Paraburkholderia bryophila: one gene and its partner. The protein of the gene in region 1 interacts with the protein of each later gene in a pairwise test. Links are inferred from orthologs where the notes say so. Each region holds a gene or a part of one and is shown in the gene's direction. Other genes may lie near its edges. The genes, in order: purT and GGD40_RS29680.

Evidence for each region.
Region 2: the proteins of purT (region 1) and GGD40_RS29680 interact in binary tests that used the Escherichia coli proteins (3 or more experiments, as listed by UniProt). The link is inferred for Paraburkholderia bryophila from one-to-one orthologs.

What each region holds. Positions count from the first base shown.
Region 1 is NZ_JACCAS010000001.1:1,684,907-1,695,480, reverse strand. What follows is about bases 4,319-7,153. They hold purT (formate-dependent phosphoribosylglycinamide formyltransferase), read left to right. Parts: upstream 4,319-5,043; coding sequence 5,044-6,264; downstream 6,265-7,153. Other genes in these bases: GGD40_RS07565 (MliC family protein), read left to right, coding at 6,810-7,153; GGD40_RS37215 (DUF6726 family protein), read left to right, coding at 6,518-6,694; GGD40_RS07580 (META domain-containing protein), read right to left, coding at 4,319-4,818. Also shown: GGD40_RS07585 (FtsK/SpoIIIE family DNA translocase), read right to left, coding at 1-4,092; more of GGD40_RS07580, read right to left, coding at 4,231-4,318; more of GGD40_RS07565, read left to right, coding at 7,154-7,178; GGD40_RS07560 (acetolactate synthase large subunit), read left to right, coding at 7,509-9,161; GGD40_RS07555 (aldehyde dehydrogenase family protein), read left to right, coding at 9,196-10,574. UniProt on the Escherichia coli protein: Involved in the de novo purine biosynthesis. Catalyzes the transfer of formate to 5-phospho-ribosyl-glycinamide (GAR), producing 5-phospho-ribosyl-N-formylglycinamide (FGAR). Formate is provided by PurU via hydrolysis of 10-formyl-tetrahydrofolate.
Region 2 is NZ_JACCAS010000002.1:1,935,061-1,945,758, forward strand. What follows is about bases 2,616-5,574. They hold GGD40_RS29680 (polyprenyl synthetase family protein), read left to right. Parts: upstream 2,616-3,633; coding sequence 3,634-4,515; downstream 4,516-5,574. Other genes in these bases: GGD40_RS29670 (aromatic ring-hydroxylating oxygenase subunit alpha), read right to left, coding at 2,616-3,020; GGD40_RS29675 (exodeoxyribonuclease VII small subunit), read left to right, coding at 3,329-3,637; dxs (1-deoxy-D-xylulose-5-phosphate synthase), read left to right, coding at 4,601-5,574. In the rest of the region: GGD40_RS29660 (dienelactone hydrolase family protein), read left to right, coding at 1-752; GGD40_RS29665 (sulfurtransferase), read right to left, coding at 852-1,721; more of GGD40_RS29670, read right to left, coding at 1,914-2,615; more of dxs, read left to right, coding at 5,575-6,508; GTP cyclohydrolase FolE2, read left to right, coding at 6,772-7,578; tRNA (adenosine(37)-N6)-threonylcarbamoyltransferase complex transferase subunit TsaD, read right to left, coding at 7,668-8,696; GGD40_RS29700 (NAD(P)/FAD-dependent oxidoreductase), read left to right, coding at 8,854-10,071; GGD40_RS29710 (GatB/YqeY domain-containing protein), read left to right, coding at 10,577-10,698.

The sequences.
Region 1 (10,574 bases):
CCGCTGCACCGACGAGATCGACGCGCGCCGCGTGCGCACCACGAAGGCGACCGCTTCGTCGTAAAGCGGATCGGCTTCCGCGTCGGGCGATTCGCCGAACAGGTCCTGAGCCGCGCCGCCGTCGGTGGCGGGACCGTCGAGAATGCCTTCCTCGTACTGCGGCTCGCCGAACTGCTTCAGATATTCGACGATGCGATGCACTTCTTCATCCGCGACGAACGCGCCGTGCACGCGCTGCGGGTAGCCGGTGCCCGGCGGCAGGAACAGCATGTCGCCCTGACCGAGCAGCGACTCCGCGCCCATCTGATCGAGAATCGTGCGCGAGTCGATTTTCGACGACACCTGGAACGCCACGCGGGTCGGAATGTTCGCCTTGATGAGGCCGGTGATCACGTCGACCGACGGCCGCTGCGTCGCCAGAATCAGGTGGATGCCGGCGGCGCGCGCTTTTTGCGCGAGGCGCGCGATCAGCTCTTCGATCTTCTTGCCGGCCACCATCATCAGATCGGCCAACTCGTCGATCACCACCACGATCAGCGGCAGCGGCGCGAGCGGCTCGGGCGCTTCCGGCGTCAGCGAGAACGGATTGCCGAGCTTCTTGCCCTTGGCTTCGGCGTCGCGAATTTTCTGATTGAAACCGGGCAGGTTACGTACGCCGACCGCGGACATCAAGCGGTAGCGTTTTTCCATTTCGCCGACACACCAGTTCAGCGCGTTGGCCGCCAGCTTCATGTCCGTGACGACCGGCGCGAGCAGATGCGGAATGCCTTCGTAGACCGACAGCTCCAGCATCTTCGGGTCGATCATGATCAGGCGCACTTCTTCGGGCGTCGCCTTGTAGAGCAGCGAGCAGATCATCGCGTTGATCGCCACCGACTTGCCCGACCCTGTGGTGCCCGCGACCAGCATGTGCGGCGCCTTCGCCAGATCGGCCACCACCGGATGGCCGGTGATGTCCTTGCCCATCGCGAGCGTCAATTGCGAATGCGAGTTCTGATAGACGCTTGCTTCGAGGATTTCGGACAGACGGATGGTTTGCCGCTTCGCGTTCGGCAGTTCGAGACCCATGCAGGTCTTGCCCGGAATCGTCTCGACCACGCGGATCGACGTGAGGCCGAGGCCGCGCGACAGATCCTTCATCAGACCGACGATCTGACTGCCGCGCACGCCGAGCGCCGGCTCGACTTCGAAGCGCGTGATGACCGGACCGGCCGATGCGCCGACCACGGTGACCGGCACCTTGAACTCCTGCAGACGTTGTTCGATCAGCAGGCCGGTTTCGATCAGCTTTTCTTCGGAGACCGGTTCGATATCGATGTCGGCGGGCGCGAGCAGGTCGAGGGGCGGGAGTTCGACCATCGACGCGGCGGGGGCGCGGAATTCGAAACCGTTGGCCGGGCTGTGGCCGCGTAGGGGTGGACGTTGGGCGGCGGGGGTGGGGTCGGCGGGTTCGGCCGGCTCGCTGGACTCGATGGACTCGACGGACTCAACGGACTCAATCGGTCCGGCGGATTCGACGGGCGACGCTGACGGTGAAGTCGTTCCTGCCTGCGCTGCAAACGGAAAGCGAACCACATTCGATGCCGGCGACGGAACGTCTGTCGGCTGCACGTCGGCGACTACGTCCGCGGCGCTATGGGCCGTTGACGATTCCGATGCCCGCAATGCGCCGGATGGGGCAGGGGAGTCCACCGTTTCCGCTGCGCGTGGCGCCGCGTCTTCGCTCGGGCTCTCGATATGCGGCGACGGCGTGACTTGATGCGGCGGCACCGATGTTTCCGACGGTGCGTCGCTGCGCACAGGCGATTCGCTCGCTGACAGCGCCGCGTGCGACGACGCGGCAGCATCGGTGATGGTTTCCCAAGGCGCGAGCGGCTTCGGGATGACGACCTCGGCAACCGGCGCCGGCGTTGTGGATGGCGGCTGAGCGACCGGCTCGGTCTCTGCCGGGTGTGTTGTTGCGGTATTCCCGGCTGGCGCTGCGTTTTCCGATGCCGCTACGTGCGAACGCGGCGAGAACTGGGCGGCCGGTTGCGCGTTTTCGACGTCGGTGTTCGCCAGATATTCAGCATGAGCGACGAATGGTGTTGCGTCGTCTTCTGCGTTTTCTGCGTCGTTTAACGGAGACTCGTTGTTGGACGTCTCGCTCTGTTGCAAGCGGGCCGCAAAGATCTGGAACGGCGTGGGTGTGGCGACAGGCGCGGCAGGCTGCGAGGTGGGGGCAACGGCAACCGTGGGGGTGAACGAAGTCACAGGCGCATCCGTCGCCGATGCGGGCGCCACGACCGGCGCGAATGCTGGCGCGGCTGTCAACGGCGGTTGAATGACCGGCGGTTCAATCGGCCATTGCACGACGGGTTCGGCGTTGGCGTTGGCGTCGGTGTCGACGTTGGCTTTGGTGTCAGCGTCTGCGTGGGTCTCGGCTTCGTTGTGAGCGTGTGTTTGGGCGTCGGCTTCCGCTTCGGCTTTGGTGTCAGCGTGGGCGTCAACGTCAACGGCAGCGTCAACACGAGGGGCAACGTCAACGTCGGCGCGTGCGTCAGCGCCAAGCGGTGCATCGAATGCGCTGTGCGCATGCCGTGCTTCAGGCGATATCGCGAACGCGGCTTCAGTCTGCTCCGCTTCAACCGTGGGTTGCGTCGGGTGAACATGCTCAGCTTCGGCTGAGGCCGAAGCCAAGGCCGCCGCATTCGTCAGCCCCGTGCCGAGCTTTGCATTTTCCGCGCCGCTCGTGCGCGCGAGGCTCACGCCGGCAATGTCGGTCCAGCGTGCGGTGTTTTCCGCGATGCTGCGCAGCGTCTCCTCTACGCTCGCGGGCGGTGCGACTTTTTGCGTGGTCGGCATGGGTCGCGTGTACCCGGAAGCGACCGGGCGACGTGTGCTTGCCGTCGACATTGCGATGTCGTCGCGCGGCGCAACTGGGGACGGTTGTCGCTGCACGGTAGCGCGATTGATCGGACCCGCCGGAGTCGCTGAGCTTTGACCGGTCGACGGACGACCCGTTTGGATTGCGGCGTTCCTGACGGAACCCGCAGCCGTGTTTGCGGGTGAACTTGTGAAAGCCGGTCCAGCAGTACGAGGCGCGGCGCGTGTCGCAGCCGCAGTCATGGTGTGCGCCGTTTTCGCGGCGCCGGCTTGAGCGGCGGCAGCGCTTGCGGCACTTGCCAAACCTGCGGCGCTCGCCAGACCGGGAGCGCTGGCCAACCCACCGGCATTCGCGGTGCCCGGAGCGCTGGCCAAGCCACCGGCATTCGCGGTGCCCGGAGCACCGGCCAAACCAGCAGCACCGGCCGCCGATCTTTGCTCACGCAACCATCCCGCTGGCGCAACTGGCTCAGCGGGCATCCACGCGGCCTTATCCGCGCCCGACTTTTGCGCGGGCATCTGCGCTTGCCGCGGCGGCGTCGCTACGCCCGTGCGCAGCACCGGCTCCGCCGGCTGCGCCGCGCGGGCCCGCGACGGCGTCGCACCGGCACGCCAACTCGCACCGGCATTCCGCGCCGCCGCATCCTTAGCCGCAGCAGTAGTAGCACCAGCAGCACCCGCACCGGCCGCCCCCACATCCGCCACACGCCCACGCGCGGGCGGCCGCCAAACCGTCGGCCGCGCGTAACGGCCGTTAGTCTTAGGCGCCATGGTATTAGTCGTCGGCGACACATGCGACGACACACCCTCGTCGACGCTGCGATGACGGCGCGCTTCTTCATCGCGTTTAGCCAGCCCGCGCGACAAGCCCAGCCCAAACGCGCCATCGGCCCACACGGCGACATCGCGCCAACGGAAATCGATCAGCCAGGGCAGGCTGATGCCGAGCAGCGCCAGCGCCGCGAGCGGCGTGCCGATATGCCCGAGCAGATGGCTGAAGCCCGTGGCCAGCGCGTGGCCGAAACCGTTCACACCGACCACGTCGAGTAACGACGCCTCCAGCGTGCAGCTCGCCACCATCACGCAGACGAAGCCGAGCCACAGCCGGATCGTGCCCGGGCCGCGCAAACCCGCGCCGCCCGGCAGCACCGACTTCACGAGACGCCACAAAAGAGGAATGAACCAGACGGCCGACCCGCCGAACCAGCCGAAAACTACCGTGTGCATGCTAGACATCAACGAATGACGGACGCGCGAGAACGCAATCCGTCGAGTTTAAACCGGCGAAGCCAGCGGCTTCGAAAGCAGACGCAAGCGAGCTTGCGTCGAAAGAAAAACGGTGCGTTGCCGCGCTCCGCGCGCCGGTCATTTAGCGCTGCGGTCGAACGTCAGCGTATCGCCGTTATCGAGCACCAGTTGCATCTGCTGCGGCGCGCGCATCTGTACGCCGGTACGGTCGATATGCGTCAGCGCGTTCAGATACGCACCTTCGATCTGGCCGCCCGGCGTCATGCACGCCATGCGCGTGCCGCCCAGCGTGCCGAAGCTCAGCTTGCCGTCTTTCAGCCCATACGAACCCATGTAGCGGTTGCAACCGGAAAAGCCGCTCGCGTGCCGCTGGCCTTTGTCGGTGGAGAGCGTGAGCGTGATCGGCGCGCCCTGATCGGCGGACGGAATATCGCGCGCGCTGCCGTCGGCCTGCTTCCACCCGCTCAGCACCCAGCTCGTGTCATCGAGCAATTGCGTGGCGGCGGGGTTGAACGGGTCGGGAGCCGCGGCTTCCGAATCGGGATGTTTCGGGATCGCGCAGGCGCTCAACAGCGCGGCGACGCCTAGCCCGGCCAAAACCGTGCGCGCATGAGGAACAAAACGCGGAGCAGAACGCAGAGCGAAATACGAGACGAAAGGTGAGGTAAAGCGCGCAATACGTCGCGCGGAGGAGCTTTGGAGCATGGCGTCGTTCCTCTTCAAACTGGCGAAGGCGTAAGGGTAACGCACTAAGCTCGCCGCACGCGAGCGCAACGGCGTGCAAAGCGCTTAATCGGTCCGCGGCGCGCCTGCGCGCCCCACGCGCAGATGACAATGCAGACGCCGCGAGCAAGGCGCGGCGAGGGGTCAGCATGTTAACATCGCGTTCTATCCAATCCCACCCTCATCCGACTTTTATCTGGAGACCCCATGCAGATCGGCCAACGGATCGGCACGCCCCTTTCTGAATCCGCTACGCGCGTCATGCTGCTCGGCGCCGGCGAGCTCGGCAAGGAAGTGATCATCGCGCTGCAACGGCTGGGCGTCGAAGTGATCGCCGTCGACCGTTACCCGAACGCGCCGGGCCACCAGGTCGCGCATCGCGCTCACGTGATCGACATGACCGACCGCGCCGCATTGCGTGCGCTGGTCGAGCAGGAACGCCCGCATCTGATCGTCCCCGAGATCGAAGCGATCGCGACGGAGGCCCTCGCCGCGATCGAAGCCGACGGTCTCGCCGAAGTGATCCCGACCGCGCGCGCCACGCAGCTCACGATGAATCGCGAGGGTATCCGCCGTCTGGCCGCTGAAGAACTCGGCTTGCCGACTTCGCCGTACGCGTTCGCCGACTCGCTCGACGAACTGCGCGCCGGCATCGCCAAAGTCGGCTATCCGTGCGTGGTGAAGCCGGTCATGTCGTCGTCGGGCAAGGGCCAGTCGGTGCTGAAGAGCGACGCCGATGTCGAACCCGCGTGGCAATACGCCATGGCCGGCGGCCGCGTGAATCACGGCCGCGTGATCGTCGAAGGCTTTATCGACTTCGAGTACGAAATCACCCAATTGACGGTGCGCGCGATCGACCCGGCGAGCGGCGCGGTCAGCACGTATTTCTGCGATCCGATCGGCCACGTGCAGGTGGCAGGCGACTACGTCGAATCGTGGCAGCCGCAGCCCATGAGCCCGCTCGCGCTCCAACGCTCGCGCGAAGTCGCGGAGAAAGTGACGACGGCGCTTGGCGGCCGCGGCCTGTTCGGCGTCGAGCTGTTCGTGCGCGGCGACGAGGTGTGGTTCTCGGAAGTTAGCCCGCGTCCGCATGACACGGGTCTGGTCACGCTGTGCTCGCAGCGCTTCTCGGAGTTCGAACTGCACGCGCGCGCGATCCTCGGTTTGCCGGTGGATACGTCGCTGCGGGCGCCGGGCGCGTCGGCGGTGATTTACGGTGGTCTCGACGAAACCGGCATCGCGTTCGAAGGCGTGGCGGCGGCGTTGGCCGTGCCCAACGCCGATCTGCGGCTGTTCGGCAAGCCGGAGAGTTTCCTCAAGCGTCGTATGGGCGTGGCGCTGGCCACCGGCGAGAATCTCGACGAGGCTCGCTCGCGCGCGAAGCAGGCCGCGGCGGCGGTGCGGCCGGTGTCCACCAAGTCGAAGTGACGTTGACGCGACGTCGAGGTGACGTCGAACAATGCTACGCGAAACAGGGCGAACGAATGCACGGCGACTTGTGTCTATGTGCCATACAGTCCGCCGTGTGCGCGGAACCCGAATCGTTGAAGCAAGTAAGCAAGTGTACGAGGTAGGCATGGTGCAGGGATTCCGCAGCAGTCAGTCGAGCAGTTACTTTGAGTCCGGGTCTGAGTACGACGCGGGTGTCGAGTCCGTTGCCCGCGCTGGAAAACAGCGTGGCGTGGCCGGGCGGTTGGGCGCATTGAGCGTGGTGCTCGCGTTGAGCGCCGGGCTGACAGGTTGCGGTCTCGCGGCCGCGCCGTGCCGGGTCGCATCGGCGGGACTGAAGATCGTGCCGCTGGTCGGGCACGTCGCCGCCGCGCCGACCGACGCGTGCGCCAGTGTGATCGATCCGTAAGCACGCGGTCGGCGATGTCGAGGCGCTTCATGCAGCCGCGCTGCGCGGCGGCGTCCGTCGCGCCATCGGCATCGCGCGACGCATCGGCGGCAAGCAGCAACTAACGAGGCTTCCTATGAAGAAATGGCTTGTTGCAGTCACCACGGCGGCCGGTCTCGCGGCGCTCTATGGCAATGCGTGCGCCGAACCGTTACGCCTCGCCGAGATTCAAACCAAAAACCGTCAGACGCACAAATACACCTGCGCGACCGGCAAGATTCTGCAAGTCACTTACTGGAACGCGGCCAACGGCCAGAGCTTCGCGCTCGTCCCCGTGAAGGGCCAGCAGCTGCTGTTCGTCAACACGCTGTCGGCGTCCGGCGCGAAATACCAGGCCGGCAGCTACACGTGGTGGACCAAGGGGCCGCGCGCCGACCTGTACGACGCGACAGACGGCGAAAACGCACCGCCCATGCTGTCCGACTGCGTCACCATCAATCGCTGAACGCGATGCGGCGGCCTTGGCTGTCAACGCCGCCTGTTTTGATTGCTTCGCCTGCGCGGCCTGCTTCGCCCGCGTCACCTGCGTTACCCGCATCGCCTGCCTCTCCTGCGTTACCCGCCTTCCGCCGCGCGGCACTGCCCGCCCGCACACATCCTTTCCGTTCGAGTAGTAAGCTGTCCGGCGTGGCATGCACCACGCCGTTCCGCCATGCCGCGCGTTCTCCGCGCGGCTGCTGTCGTCTTCGATCGTCCGTATTGTCCGTTTCGTCCGTTCCCGGACCCTGACGGCCGGGCTCACGGCCCGCGGCCGTTTCATCAAGCGAGACCCTCCATGAAAGCATCGGACCTGTTCGTCAAATCGCTGGAAGCCGAAGGTGTCGAGTACGTGTTCGGCATTCCCGGTGAAGAAAATCTCGATCTGCTCGAATCGCTGCGCCGCTCCAAAATCCGTCTGATCCTGACGCGCCACGAACAGGCGGCCGGTTTCATGGCCGCCACCTACGGGCGTCTCACCGGCCGCCTCGGCGTCTGTCTGGCCACACTCGGCCCAGGCGCGACCAACTTCGTGACCGCCGCCGCGTACGCGCAACTCGGCGGCATGCCGATGCTGATGGTTACCGGCCAGAAGCCCATCAAGTCGAGCAAGCAGGGCCATTTCCAGATCGTCGACGTGGTGCGGATGATGGAGCCGCTCACCAAGTACACGCGGCAGATCGTCTCGATCGGCAATATTCCGGCGGCGGTGCGCGAAGCGGTGCGGCAGGCCGAAGAAGAACGGCCCGGCGCGACCCACCTCGAATTGCCCGAAGACGTCGCGCATGAAGAGGGCGACGGCAAGCCGATCCCGAAGAGCTTCAGCCGCCGTCCGGTGGCCGAGGAAAAAGCCGTGGCGCGCGCGGTCGAGGCGATCAAGAGCGCGAAGCATCCGCTGCTGATGATCGGCGCGGGGGGCAATCGCAAAACCACCACCAAGATGCTGCGCGAGTTCGTCGACCAGACCGGTATTCCGTTCTTCACGACGCAGATGGGCAAGGGCGTGATCGACGAATCGCATCCCATGTGGCTCGGCAACGCGACCTTGTCCGACGGCGATTTCGTGCACCGCGCGATCGATCACGCCGACTGCATCATCAATGTGGGCCACGACGTGATCGAGAAGCCGCCGTTCTTCATGCGCAGCGGCGAGGCGGGCGAGAAGACGGTGATTCACGTCAATTTTCTCGGCGCGGAAGTGGATACGGTGTACTTCCCGCAGATCGAAGTGGTCGGCGATATCGCCAACGCGGTGTGGCAACTGAAGGAAAGTCTGAAGGAGCGTCAGGAGCATTGGGACTTCACGCGCTTCAAGGAGATCAAGCAGCACTTCGAGGCGCATCTGGTCAAAGGCCAGCACGACGACCGCTTCCCGATGTACCCGGTGCGGATCGTCAACGACGTGTACGAGACCACGCCGGTGGACGGCATCGTGTGTCTGGACAACGGCATGTACAAGATCTGGTTCGCCCGCTATTACCGCGCGCACGAGCCGAATTCGCTGCTGCTCGATAACGCGCTGGCGTCGATGGGCGCGGGCTTGCCGTCCGCGATCGCCACCAAGATCGTGCATCCGGACCGCAAGGTCATGGCCGTGTGCGGCGACGGCGGCTTCATGATGAATTCGCAGGAACTGGAAACGGCGGTGCGCCTGAAGCTCGATCTGGTGGTCCTGATTCTGCGCGACGACGCGTTCGGCATGATCCGCTGGAAGCAGGAAAACATGAATTTCCCGGACTACGGCATGACGCTGGCGAATCCGGATTTCGTCGCCTACGCGGAGAGTTATGGGGCGAAGGGGCATCGGATCGAATCGGCGGCGGAGTTCGCGCCTTTGCTGCGCGAATGCTTCGTCACGCCGGGCGTGCATGTGATCGATCTGCCGATTGACTATTCGGATAACGAGCGCGTGTTGAACCGCGAGATCAAGCGGTTGAGCGCGCAACTGTGAGCACTGTCAGGCATCGGAACAAGGAGAGCGCGTCATGTTGAACAAGACTTACCCGTACTACCTCGCCAACGAAGCAGTGGCGGCCAACACCGATCTCGAAGTCACCGACAAATTCAGCGGCGAAGTGGCCACCCGTGTGGCCATGGCCGACGCCGCCGCGATCGACCAGGCGATCGGCCACGCGGTCGCGGCGATGCCGGCCATGCGCGCCTTTCCGCCGTTCAAGCGTCAGGCGGTGCTCGAACACTGCGTGAAGCGCTTTCGCGAGCGTTACGATGAACTGGCGCTCGCGCTGTGCATCGAGGCCGGCAAACCGATCAACGACTCGCGGGGCGAGGTCACGCGGCTGATCGATACGTTCAAGGTGGCCGCGGAGGAATCGGTGCGGATCGACGGCGAGATCATCAATCTGGAGATTGCGCCGCGCGCCAAGGGCTATCACGGCTATGTGAAGCGCGTGCCGATCGGGCCGTGTTCGTTTATCTCGCCGTTCAATTTCCCGCTGAATCTGACCGCGCACAAGGTGGCGCCGGCGATCGCGGCGGGCGTGCCGTTCGTGCTGAAACCGGCGAGCCGCACGCCGGTCGGCGCCTTGATCATGGGCGAGATTCTGGCGGAAACCGATCTGCCGAAGGGCGCGTTTTCGATTCTGCCGGCGCACCGCGACGGCGCGGATCTGTTCACCACCGACGAACGTTTCAAGCTGCTGTCCTTTACCGGCTCGCCGGCGGTGGGTTGGGATCTGAAGAAAAAGGCCGGCAAGAAGAAGGTGATTCTGGAGCTGGGCGGCAACGCGGCCGCGATCGTCGATGGCGATCAGGGCGGCAAGCTCGACTACGTGGTTGACCGGCTGGCGTTCGGCGCGTTCTATCAGTCGGGGCAGAGCTGTATCGGCGTGCAGCGGATTCTGGTGCACGCAAGCCTCTACGATGCGCTGCGCGAGAAGCTGATCGCGAAGACGAAGTCGCTGATCATGGGCGATCCGAAAGACGAAAAGACCTTCGTGGGGCCGATGATCTCCGAATCGGAATCCAAACGCCTCGCCGGCTGGATGGACAGCGCGGTGCAGGCGGGCGCGACGATCGTCGCAGGCGGCAAGGTGGAGGGCGCGATGTTCGAGGCCACGCTGCTCGAAGGCGTGAAGCGCGATAGCGACCTGTACCGCAAGGAAGCGTTCGGTCCGGTGGCGATCCTCGAGCGTTTCGACGACTTCGGTGCGGCGCTTGCCACCGTCAACGACAGCGACTTCGGTCTGCAAGCCGGCATCTTCACGGATTCGCTCGCGAATGCGCACCGCGCGTGGGACGAACTCGACGTGGGCGGCGTGGTGATCAACGACGTGCCGTCGTTCCGGGTCGACAACATGCCGTACGGCGGCGTGAAGGATTCCGGGCTGGGCCGCGAAGGCGTGCG
Region 2 (10,698 bases), on another replicon or contig:
TCCATACCGATAGCGACGGCCTTGAAGCCGGCGAAGTGGCCGTGCGTTCCGGCGACACGCTGGTGCCCGCGTACCGCGCGCAGCCGAAGGGCAAGACGAATCTGCCGGTGATCATCGTCGTGCATGAGATTTTCGGCGTGCACGAGCATATCGCCGACGTGTGCCGGCGCTTTGCAAAGCAGGGTTATCTGGCGATTGCGCCGAATCTGTACGAACGGCAGGGCGATCCCACCGTTTATACGAGCATGCAGCAGCTCAGTGAGCAACTGGTCAGCAAAGTGCCCGACGATCAGGTGATCGGCGATCTGGATGCTACCGTCGCCTGGGCGGGCGAGCATGGCGGCGATCTGAACCGGCTCGGCGTGAATGGTTTCTGCTGGGGCGGCCGGATCGCGTGGCTGTATGCCGAGCACAATCCGCGGCTGAAGGCGGGTGTGGCCTGGTATGGCCGTGTGACCGGGCAGAAAACCGCGATGAACCCCGCGAATCCTCTCGATGAAGTGGCGCAGTTGCATGCGCCGATGCTTGGCCTATATGGACGGCAAGATCAGAGCATTCCGCAGGACACGCTCGAGCAGATGAAGCGGGCTATCGCGCAGGGTCCGGAGGCGGGGCGTGGGTCGCAGTTCGTGGTGTACGACGACGCGGGGCACGCGTTTTTCGCGGATTATCGGCCGAGCTATAAGAAAGCCGATGCCGAGGATGGCTGGCGGCGGGCGTTGGTTTGGTTCCGGCAGCACGGCGTGGCGTGAGACGCGGAGCTCGACGACACGATTAAAAAAGCCGTTGCCGCTTTTTACAGCGACAACGGCTTTTTACCCAACCAGTCAGCAGTTCGCGGCTACTTTCGCTTAAGGATTCGGTCCGGTCCCAATCGGCCGGTTCGAATCCGCACTCCATTCGCTCCACGAGCCCGCGTACAACGCTGCGCCATGCAGGCCGGCGACTTCCATCGCCACCGCATTGACGCATGCCGTCACGCCCGAGCCGCATTGCAGCACCACATGTTCCGGCGACGTATCGCCCAACAGCGCGTGGAATTCCTCACGCAACGTGTGCGCGGGCTTGAAGCGGCCGTCGGCGGTGAAGTTGTCCGTGAAAAAGCGGTTGAGCGCGCCCGGGATATGGCCGCCGACGCGATCCAGCGTCTCGTTCTCGCCGCGATAGCGATCGGCAGCGCGGGCGTCGACTACCACGCGTTCCTTCGAGGCAAGGTTGCGCTCGACCGTTTGCACATCGACCGTGACGGCCAGCGGCGCGCCCGCCTTGAAGTCGCCCGTATTCTGCGCCGGCGCGTCTTGCGTGAGCGGCAGACCGGCGGCCTCCCAGGCCTGCAAGCCACCGTCGAGCAGCGCGACCGCGTCATGTCCGAGCCAGCGCAGCAGCCACCACGCCCGAGCGGCGTACATGCCGCCTTGCGAGTCATAGGCGACAACCTGCTGTCCCTGCTTGAGCCCGCGCGACTCCAGCGTCTCCACGAGACGCGCGCGATCCGGCAGCGGATGACGTCCGTTCGTGCCCGTCTTTGGCCCCGACAGATCGCGATCGAGGTTCAGGTAATGCGCGCCCGGCAGATGCCCGGCCAGATAGGCTTTCTCGCCCGCTTCCGTGTCGGCCAGATCGAACCGGCAATCGATGACGAACACGCTGCCCGGCGCAGCGGTGAGCCGTTCCGCGAGATTCGTCGCGGAGATCAGCGTGGTGTAGTGAGTGTGCGGCATGACGTCTCCTTCATACGGGCGATGGCGGCTCCGTTCGGCGGCATGTCGCCGCGAGCGGATGGCCGAGCTATCCCGTTAGTCTAAACAAAAAAAGACGGACCGAAGTCCGTCTTTCCTTGTGTTGGCGCTGCTTGCTGGAGCTGCCTGAGCATGAAGCGGGTCACGTCCCGCTCAAACGCCGATCAGATCACATCAGATCGCGCCGAGTTCGCGCCGCAGGAACTCGTGGAAGTGCTGCATGCCGTCTTCCATGGGGCTCTGGTACGGACCGACCTGCGACTCGCCGCGGTCCATCAGCGCGCGGCGGCCGGCGTCCATGCGCTCGGCGATCTCGTCGTCTTCGCTGGCCGTTTCCATATAGGCGGCGCGTTCGGCTTCGACAAACTCGCGTTCGAACAGCGCGATTTCCTCAGGGTAATAGAACTCCACCACGTTGGTGGTTTTCTGCGGCCCGCGCGGAATCAGCCACGACACCACCAGCACGTGCGGATACCACTCGATCATGATGCCCGGGTAGTACACCATCCAGATCGCGCCGAATTCGGGCGGGTTGCCGCCGCGGAAGCGCAGCACCTCGTCGTGCCACTTGCGGTACGTCGGGCTGCCCGGCTGTTCCAGATCCTTGTGCACGCCGACCGTCTGGACGCTGTACCAGTCGCCGAATTCCCACGTCAGGTCGTCGCAATTGACGAAGCTGCCGAGGCCCGGATGGAACGGCGCGACGTGGTAATCCTCCAGATAGACCTCGATAAAGGTCTTCCAGTTGTAGTTGCACTCGTGCACTTCGACGTGATCGAACATGAAGCCCGAAAAATCGAAGTGTTGGCTGGGACCGAGGCGTGCCAGATCGCGCGCGACGTCACGCCCTTGCGCTTCGAACAGCAGGCCTTGCCAGTTTTGCAGCGACGTGGCGCCCAGATTCAGACACGGGTTGTCCGCGAAATGCGGCGCGCCGAGAAGCTGACCGTTCAGGTCGTACGTCCAGCGATGCAGCGGGCAGACGATGTTCTCCGCCTGGCCGCGGCCGTTGAGCATGATGGCTTGCCGGTGGCGGCACACGTTCGACAGCAGCTCGACTTGCGATTGCTGGTTACGGACGAGCACACGCCCCTCGCTCTCGCTGGGCAAGGCAAAATAATTCCCCGCCTCGGGCACCATGAGATCGTGGCCGATGTAACGAGGACCTTTCTTGAAAAGGGTTTCGATTTCGCGCGTTAGAAGCGCTTCGTCAAAGTAAGCCGTGACTGGCAGCTGGCTGTGGACAGACCGCAACTGCAATGCATTGCTCAGATTGGACATTCCCACTCCCGTGAAGACGTGAAAGCAGTGAACAACCCAACCATCGAAGATTCGATTTAGGGAGCCCGCGATTATACCCGTTTCCCCTGGTACGGGGCACGTAAGTAGTTCATTTGGATCAAAAATGTCGAGGAAGTTCGTGGTTTTTTTGCGCTGACCCAAGGATTCTTTTCTGAGACACTCAGCGGGCGCGCACAGGGCAAATCGGGGGTGAACGTAGGGGAAAGGCTCGGCGCAGGGCGGCGAGCGGATCGGAAATGTCGCTTTTGCCGTAGAATGTCCGACTTGTTTTAATTTTGCGACTATTCATGGCGAAGACCGCATCGAAAGAGGCTGCTGCCGCGCCAGCTGAAGGCGTCGACACCTTGCCGCTGCCCGAGAACTACGAGGCCGCCCAGGCGGAACTGGAAGGGCTGGTGGCGCGCATGGAAAGCGGCAATCTCAGTCTCGAGGAGTCGCTGACCGCCTACCGGCGCGGCGCGGCGCTCGTGGCGTTTTGTCAGCAGCAGCTCGAAAAGGTCGAGCAGCAGGTGCGCGTGCTCGACGGTGAGACGCTCAAACCGCTGCCCATGAACAGCGCAGGCACAGCCGCTACTGAGAGCGGGGACGACCTATGACATTCGAACCATGGATGCGCTCGGTACTCGAGCGCGTCGAAACGGCACTAGAACATTACCTGCCGACCGAGACCACCGAGCCGGCCAAACTGCATGAAGCCATGCGCTATGCGGTATTGGGTGGCGGCAAGCGGGTTCGCCCGCTGCTGTGCCACGCGGCCGGCGAGCTGACCGGCGCGCGCGCCGAATGCCTCGATGCGGCGGCGGCGGCGCTGGAAATGATTCACGTGTATTCGCTCGTGCATGACGACATGCCCTGCATGGACGACGACGCGCTGCGGCGCGGCAAGCCCACGGTACACGTCCAGTACGACGAAGCCACGGCGCTGCTGGTCGGCGACGCGCTGCAGTCGCAGGCATTCGTCGCGTTGACGTCGGACGTTCTGGCGCCGGCACAGCAGGCTTCGCTCGTGCGTGAACTGGCGTTGGCGAGCGGCTCGATCGGCATGTGCGGCGGTCAGGCTATCGACCTGGCCAGCGTCGGCCATACGCTGACGCGCACCCAGCTCGAAACCATGCACCGCATGAAAACCGGCGCCTTGCTGCGCGCCGCGGTGCGCATGGGCGCGCTGGCAGGCGAGACGCCGGACGCGGACGCGATGCGTTCGCTGGACGCGTATTCGGCCGCTGTCGGCCTCGCGTTTCAGGTCGTCGACGATATTCTCGACGTCACGACCGACTCCGCGACGCTCGGCAAGACCGCAGGTAAAGACGCGAAGGACGGCAAGCCGACCTACGTGTCGATTATTGGGCTCGACGCCTCGCGCACGCTCGCAGCACAGCTGCGTAGCGACGCTCATGCTGCACTGGCGCCGTTTGGCGCACGCGCGCAGCGTCTTGCCGAATTGGCCGACCTGGTAGTGAACCGGGTTAGCTGAACGCGAAAAGCCCGCCGCCGCGCACCTTCACCCCGGGTGCATGTATGAAGTGCGGGCGCGTAAGTTTTCCTACAATGGAACGACGATGTACGACTTGCTGAAAACCATCGACGACCCGGCGGCCTTGCGCCGCCTCGATCGCCGCCAACTGCAACCGCTTGCCGACGAGTTGCGCGCCTTTGTGCTCGACAGCGTATCGCAGACGGGCGGCCATCTTTCGTCCAACCTCGGCACGGTCGAGTTGACCATTGCGCTGCACTATGTGTTCGACACGCCGCGTGACCGGATCGTCTGGGACGTCGGCCATCAAACCTATCCGCACAAGATCCTGACCGGCCGCCGCGACCAGATGCACTCGCTGCGTCAGCTCGGCGGCATCTCGGGCTTCCCGAAGCGTGACGAGTCGGAATACGACACGTTCGGCACTGCGCACTCCAGCACGTCGATCTCGGCCGCGCTCGGCATGGCGATCGCGAGCAAGCTGAAGGGCGAACACCGTACGGGCATCGCCGTGATCGGCGACGGCGCGATGACGGCCGGCATGGCCTTCGAAGCGATGAACAACGCCGGCGTCGAAGACGACGTGCCGCTGCTGGTCATTCTGAACGACAACGACATGTCGATTTCGCCGCCGGTCGGCGCGCTGAATCGCCATCTGGCGCGTCTGATGTCGGGCCGCTTCTACGCCGCCGCGCGCGCCGGTGTCGAACGCGTGCTGCGCGTCGCGCCGCCCATGCTCGATCTGGCCCGCAAGCTCGAAGAGCACGCGAAGGGCATGATCGTGCCGGCCACGCTGTTCGAAGAGTTCGGCTTCAACTACATCGGCCCGATCGACGGTCACGACCTCGATTCGCTGATCCCGACGCTGCAGAACATCAAGGAACTGCGCGGTCCGCAATTCCTGCACGTCGTGACGAAGAAGGGTCAAGGCTACAAGCTGGCCGAGGCCGATCCGGTGCTGTATCACGGCCCGGGCAAGTTCAATCCGGCAGAAGGCATCAAGCCGGCTACGACGCCGTCGAAGAAAACCTACACGCAGGTGTTCGGCGAATGGCTGTGCGACGCGGCCGAGCTCGATCCGCGCGTGGTGGGCATCACGCCGGCCATGCGTGAAGGCTCGGGCATGGTCGAGTTCGAGAAGCGCTTTCCGGATCGTTACTTCGACGTCGGTATCGCCGAGCAGCACGCGGTGACGTTCGCCGGCGGCCTCGCCGCGGACGGCATGAAGCCGGTGGTCGCGATCTACTCGACCTTCCTGCAACGTGCTTACGATCAGTTGATCCACGACGTCGCGCTGCAAAATCTGCCGGTGGTGTTCGCTATCGACCGCGCGGGTCTGGTCGGTGCCGACGGCGCCACGCACGCGGGTGCTTACGACCTGGCGTTCCTGCGCTGCATCCCGAACATGACGGTGATGGCCGCGTCGGACGAAAACGAATGCCGCCAGATGCTGTACACGGCGTTGCAGCAATCGAACCCGACGGCCGTGCGCTATCCGCGCGGCGCCGGCACGGGTGTCGCAACCGTCAAGCAGATGGCTGTGCTGCCGATCGGCAAGGGTGAAATCCGTCGCGAGACTTCGCAACCCGCGGGCAAGCGGATCGCGATTCTGGCGTTCGGCACGATGGTCGCGCCGTCGCTGGCCGCCGCCGAACAACTGGACGCTACCGTCGCGAACATGCGCTTCGTGAAGCCGCTGGACGCGGATCTGGTCCGTCAGCTCGCCGAAACGCACGACGCCATCGTCACGGTCGAAGAAGGCTGTGTGATGGGCGGCGCGGGGTCGGCCTGCGTCGAAGCCCTGCTTGAAAGCGGCGTATTGCGGCCGGTGCTCCAACTGGGCCTGCCCGACCAGTTCATCGATCATGGCGATCCGGCCAAGCTGCTCGCCGCGTGCGGCCTCGACGCCGCAGGCATCGCCAAGTCGATTCGCGAGCGCTTTCTGTCGAGCGGCGCGGTCGGCGGTCAGTCGTCGGTGAAGCGCGTCGCTTAAGGCGTCGCATCAGGCGGCGCGGCTCGTCGCCCGAGCCGCGTTGCTATCGTGGTCATAGCAATCTCCAACTTGAATCGATGGGCCTTCGGGCCCATCATCCAACGCCGGCCGGGGCCGGCGTTCGCCGTTGCGCGACCTGATCGGCACGGCCGCCGAGCGACCCCGAACTGTCGGTTCGCGACAGTCCGCGGCAGCCTTCCAAGGTGACTTCCTGCGGAGCGAAAAAACTGCGCGGCCCGGCGTTTTCTGGAAAGGACAAGACAATGAATCAGATGAATCCCGCCTTTGTGATGCCCGACGTGCAAAGCACGCCCGATACCCGTCAGATCCCGATTCAGCGGGTCGGTGTGAAGGCCGTGCGTCATCCGTTGACGGTGCGCACGCAAGGCGGCGACGTTCAGCCGACGATCGGCACGTGGAATCTCGACGTGCATCTGCCCGCTGACCAGAAGGGCACGCATATGTCGCGATTCGTTGCGTTGCTTGAAGAGAACAAGGTGCCGCTGGAGTCGGCCACGTTCCGCACGATGCTCGCCGCGATGCTGGAAAAGCTCGAGGCCGAGGCCGGCCGTATCGAAGTTGCGTTCCCGTATTTTGTGAACAAGACCGCGCCGGTGTCGGGCGTGCAAAGCCTGTTGGACTACGAAGTCACGTTGACCGGCGAGACCCGTAACGGCGCGACGCGTCTGTTCCTGAAGGTGCTGGTGCCGGTCACGAGCCTGTGCCCGTGCTCGAAGAAGATCTCGCAGTACGGCGCGCACAACCAGCGCTCGCACGTCACGATCAACGCCGAATTGGCCGGCGACGTGGCCGTCGAAGAACTGGTTCGTATCGCTGAAGAAGAAGCGTCGTGCGAACTGTGGGGCCTGCTGAAGCGTCCGGACGAGAAGTTCGTCACCGAGCGCGCCTACGAGAATCCGAAATTCGTCGAAGATCTGGTGCGCGACGTCGCGCAGCGTCTGAATGCGGACGAGCGGATCGTCGCGTATGTGCTTGAGGCTGAGAACTTCGAGTCGATTCACAATCACAGCGCGTACGCGGTGATCGAGCGGGATAAGCGGATGGTTTGATACGTTCATTAGCCCACGCTGGTCGCCAACGAAAAGCCGCTCTAAAAGAGCGGCTTTTTTACGTGCGCCGAACTACTGAGCTTTCGAGCTTAGCGTGCGAGCGAAGTCAGATCCCAGCGCGGTTTCACCGTGAACGCGTAGTCTTTGCCCGACTGATCCGGCCAGCGCTGCAAGCGCAACGCGCCGGCCAGCGCGATCATCGCGCCGTTGTCCGTGCACAGCGACAAATCCGGGTAATGCACATAGAAATTGCGTTTCTTCGCTGCGGCGGAAAGCGCCTCGCGCAGTTGCCGATTCGCGCCCACGCCGCCCGCCACCACCAATCGGTTCAGCTTGGTCTTTTTCAGCGCGGCCAGCGACTTCACCGCCAGCACTTCGACTGCTGCGTCCACGAAACCGCGGGCCAGATCGGCTTTCGCCTGCTCGCAAATATTCGCGCCGCCGAGCTTTTTTGCATGCGTGAGCACGGCGGTTTTCAAGCCGCTGAAGCTGAAGTCGAGGTCGCCGGAATGCAGCATGGGACGCGGAAGCACCACCGCGCCGGGCGTGCCGAATTCGGCCATGCGCGACACTTCGGGGCCGCCGGGATAACCGAGGCCGAGCAGCTTGGCGGTTTTGTCGAAAGCTTCGCCGGCCGCGTCATCCAGCGTTTCGCCGAGCGTTTCGTACTCGCCGACGTCCGTTACGCGCATCAATTGTGTATGTCCGCCGGACACCAGCAGCGCGACAAACGGAAACGGCGGCGGCTCGTCCACCAGCAGCGGCGACAGCAAATGCCCTTCGAGATGGTGGATGCCGATAGTCGGCTTGTCCCACGCCATGGCCAGCGAATTGGCCACGCTCGCGCCGACCAGCAGCGCGCCCGCGAGCCCCGGCCCTTGGGTGTAGGCGATCGCGTCGATGTCGCTGCGCGCCGCACCGGCGCGCTCCATCACTTCTTCGAGCAACGGCAGCGCGCGCCGGATATGGTCGCGCGACGCCAGTTCAGGCACCACGCCGCCGTATTCCCGATGCATCGCGATTTGCGAATGCAGCGCGTGCGCGAGCAGGCCGCGCTCTGTGTCGTAGAGCGCGAGACCGGTTTCGTCGCAGGAGCTTTCGATGCCGAGAACGAGCATGATGGATGGTTGGGTTTGAACGACCACGGCCGTGCGCGACACTGCGGATACGACGCGCAGGGACAGTCAGGCACGCGGCCGAGAAAATGAAAAGGCTAGCCTGAAAGTATAGCAGTGCCGACAAGCCGCCGCAGACGCGCAGGTACAATGCGGCCCCATGGAATCCTTTGATATCGCGGTAATCGGCGCAGGCGCGGCCGGCATGATGTGCGCGGCCGTGGCCGGGCAACTCGGCCGTCGCGTGGTGCTGATCGACCACTCGCAGCGTCTCGCGGAAAAAATCCGCATCTCCGGCGGCGGCCGGTGCAACTTCACCAATCTGTACGCCGGCCCGGCTAATTACCTGTCTGCCAATCCGCATTTTTGCCGCTCGGCGCTGGCGCGCTATACGCCGCGCGACTTCATGGCGCTGCTCAAGCGGCATCACGTGACGTGGCACGAGAAGCACAAAGGGCAGCTCTTCTGCGATCAGTCGAGCGACGCCGTCATCGACGTGCTGAAGGCCGAGTGCGACGCGGGCCGTGTCGCGTGGCGCACGCCGCTGTCGGTCGAGCACGTGCGGCAGGGCGCGGAGGGCCGCTACACGCTGGACACCCAGTCGGGCCCGATCACAGCGCGCGCGCTGGTGATCGCGACCGGCGGTCTGTCGATCCCCAAGATCGGCGCGACGGATTTCGCCTACCGCCTTGCCAAGCAATTCGGCCACAAGCTGATCGACACGCGCCCGGCGCTGGTCCCGCTGACCTTCGCCGCAGCCGACTGGGAGCCGTTCGCGGCGCTTTCGGGCGTATCGCTGGAGGTGCAACTCGCGACCGGCAACAAGAAGACCGGCGCGGAGTTCAACGAAGATCTGCTGCTGACCCATCGCGGCCTGTCCGGCCCGGGCGTGCTGCAGATTTCGAGCTACTGGCAGCCCGGCGAACCGATCCACATCAATCTGCTGCCGGAAAAGGATGCCACCACCGCGTTGCTGGAAGCCAAAACCGGCACGAAGCGCCAGATCGCCAATCTGCTGTCCGAGCGGGTCCCGCAGCGTCTTGCGCACGTCTGGCTGGAAACCCACCAGATCCCCGCCGACGCGCGCGTCGCCGATCTGCCGGACAAGATCCTGCGACGCGTGGGCGAGGCCTTGTCGCGCTGGACGCTCACGCCCAACGGCACCGAAGGCTATCGCAAAGCCGAAGTGACGCGCGGCGGCGTGGACACGCGCGACCTGTCGTCGGCGACGATGATGAGCGCGCGTGCGCCAGGTTTGTACTTCATCGGCGAGGCGGTGGACGTGACCGGCTGGCTCGGCGGCTACAATTTTCAGTGGGCGTGGGCGTCGGGTGTGGCGGCCGGTCAGGCCGCCGCGGAGTACGTTCAGGGGGCTTGACGGCGCATTAGCTTTGTGAGAGAGCTCTGCTATACTCCTGAACCTTTACAAAGTTCCGTTATTGAAAAATGACGACCATCCGCGTAAAAGACAACGAGTCGTGTGAAGTTGCCGTGTGCCGTTTCAAGCGCACCATGGAGAAAACGGCTTGTTGACGGAACTTCGCGCTCGCGAGTTTTACGAAAAGCCTACGGCTGAGCGCAAGCGCAAGAAAGCGGCTGCGGTGAAGCGTCATTTCAAGCATCTGCGTGGCCAGATGCTGCCAAAAAAAGTTCTACTGATTCTGGCGTTGCCGCGGTTCCCGTCGAACGGAGCGGCGACATCCAACCGGTGAGGGCGCTGCAGGCGCAATCACGGAAAACACGGCCCCTTCGGGCCAGCCGGCAGGGTCGCACACATTACGCATATCGCGCCAACCCGTTTGAGGAAGCAGTCCCAAGCGGGTATTCGTGTTGATGCGGTCGGCCCGGCCGGATTTTCATATTCCAACGTATTCAGGTGAGTGATGAGCCTCAAGGACCAGATCAACGACGACATGAAAGCCGCCATGCGGGCGCGTGAAACCGAGCGTCTCGGCACGATCCGCCTGCTGCTCGCCGCGATCAAGCAACGCGAAGTGGACGAGCG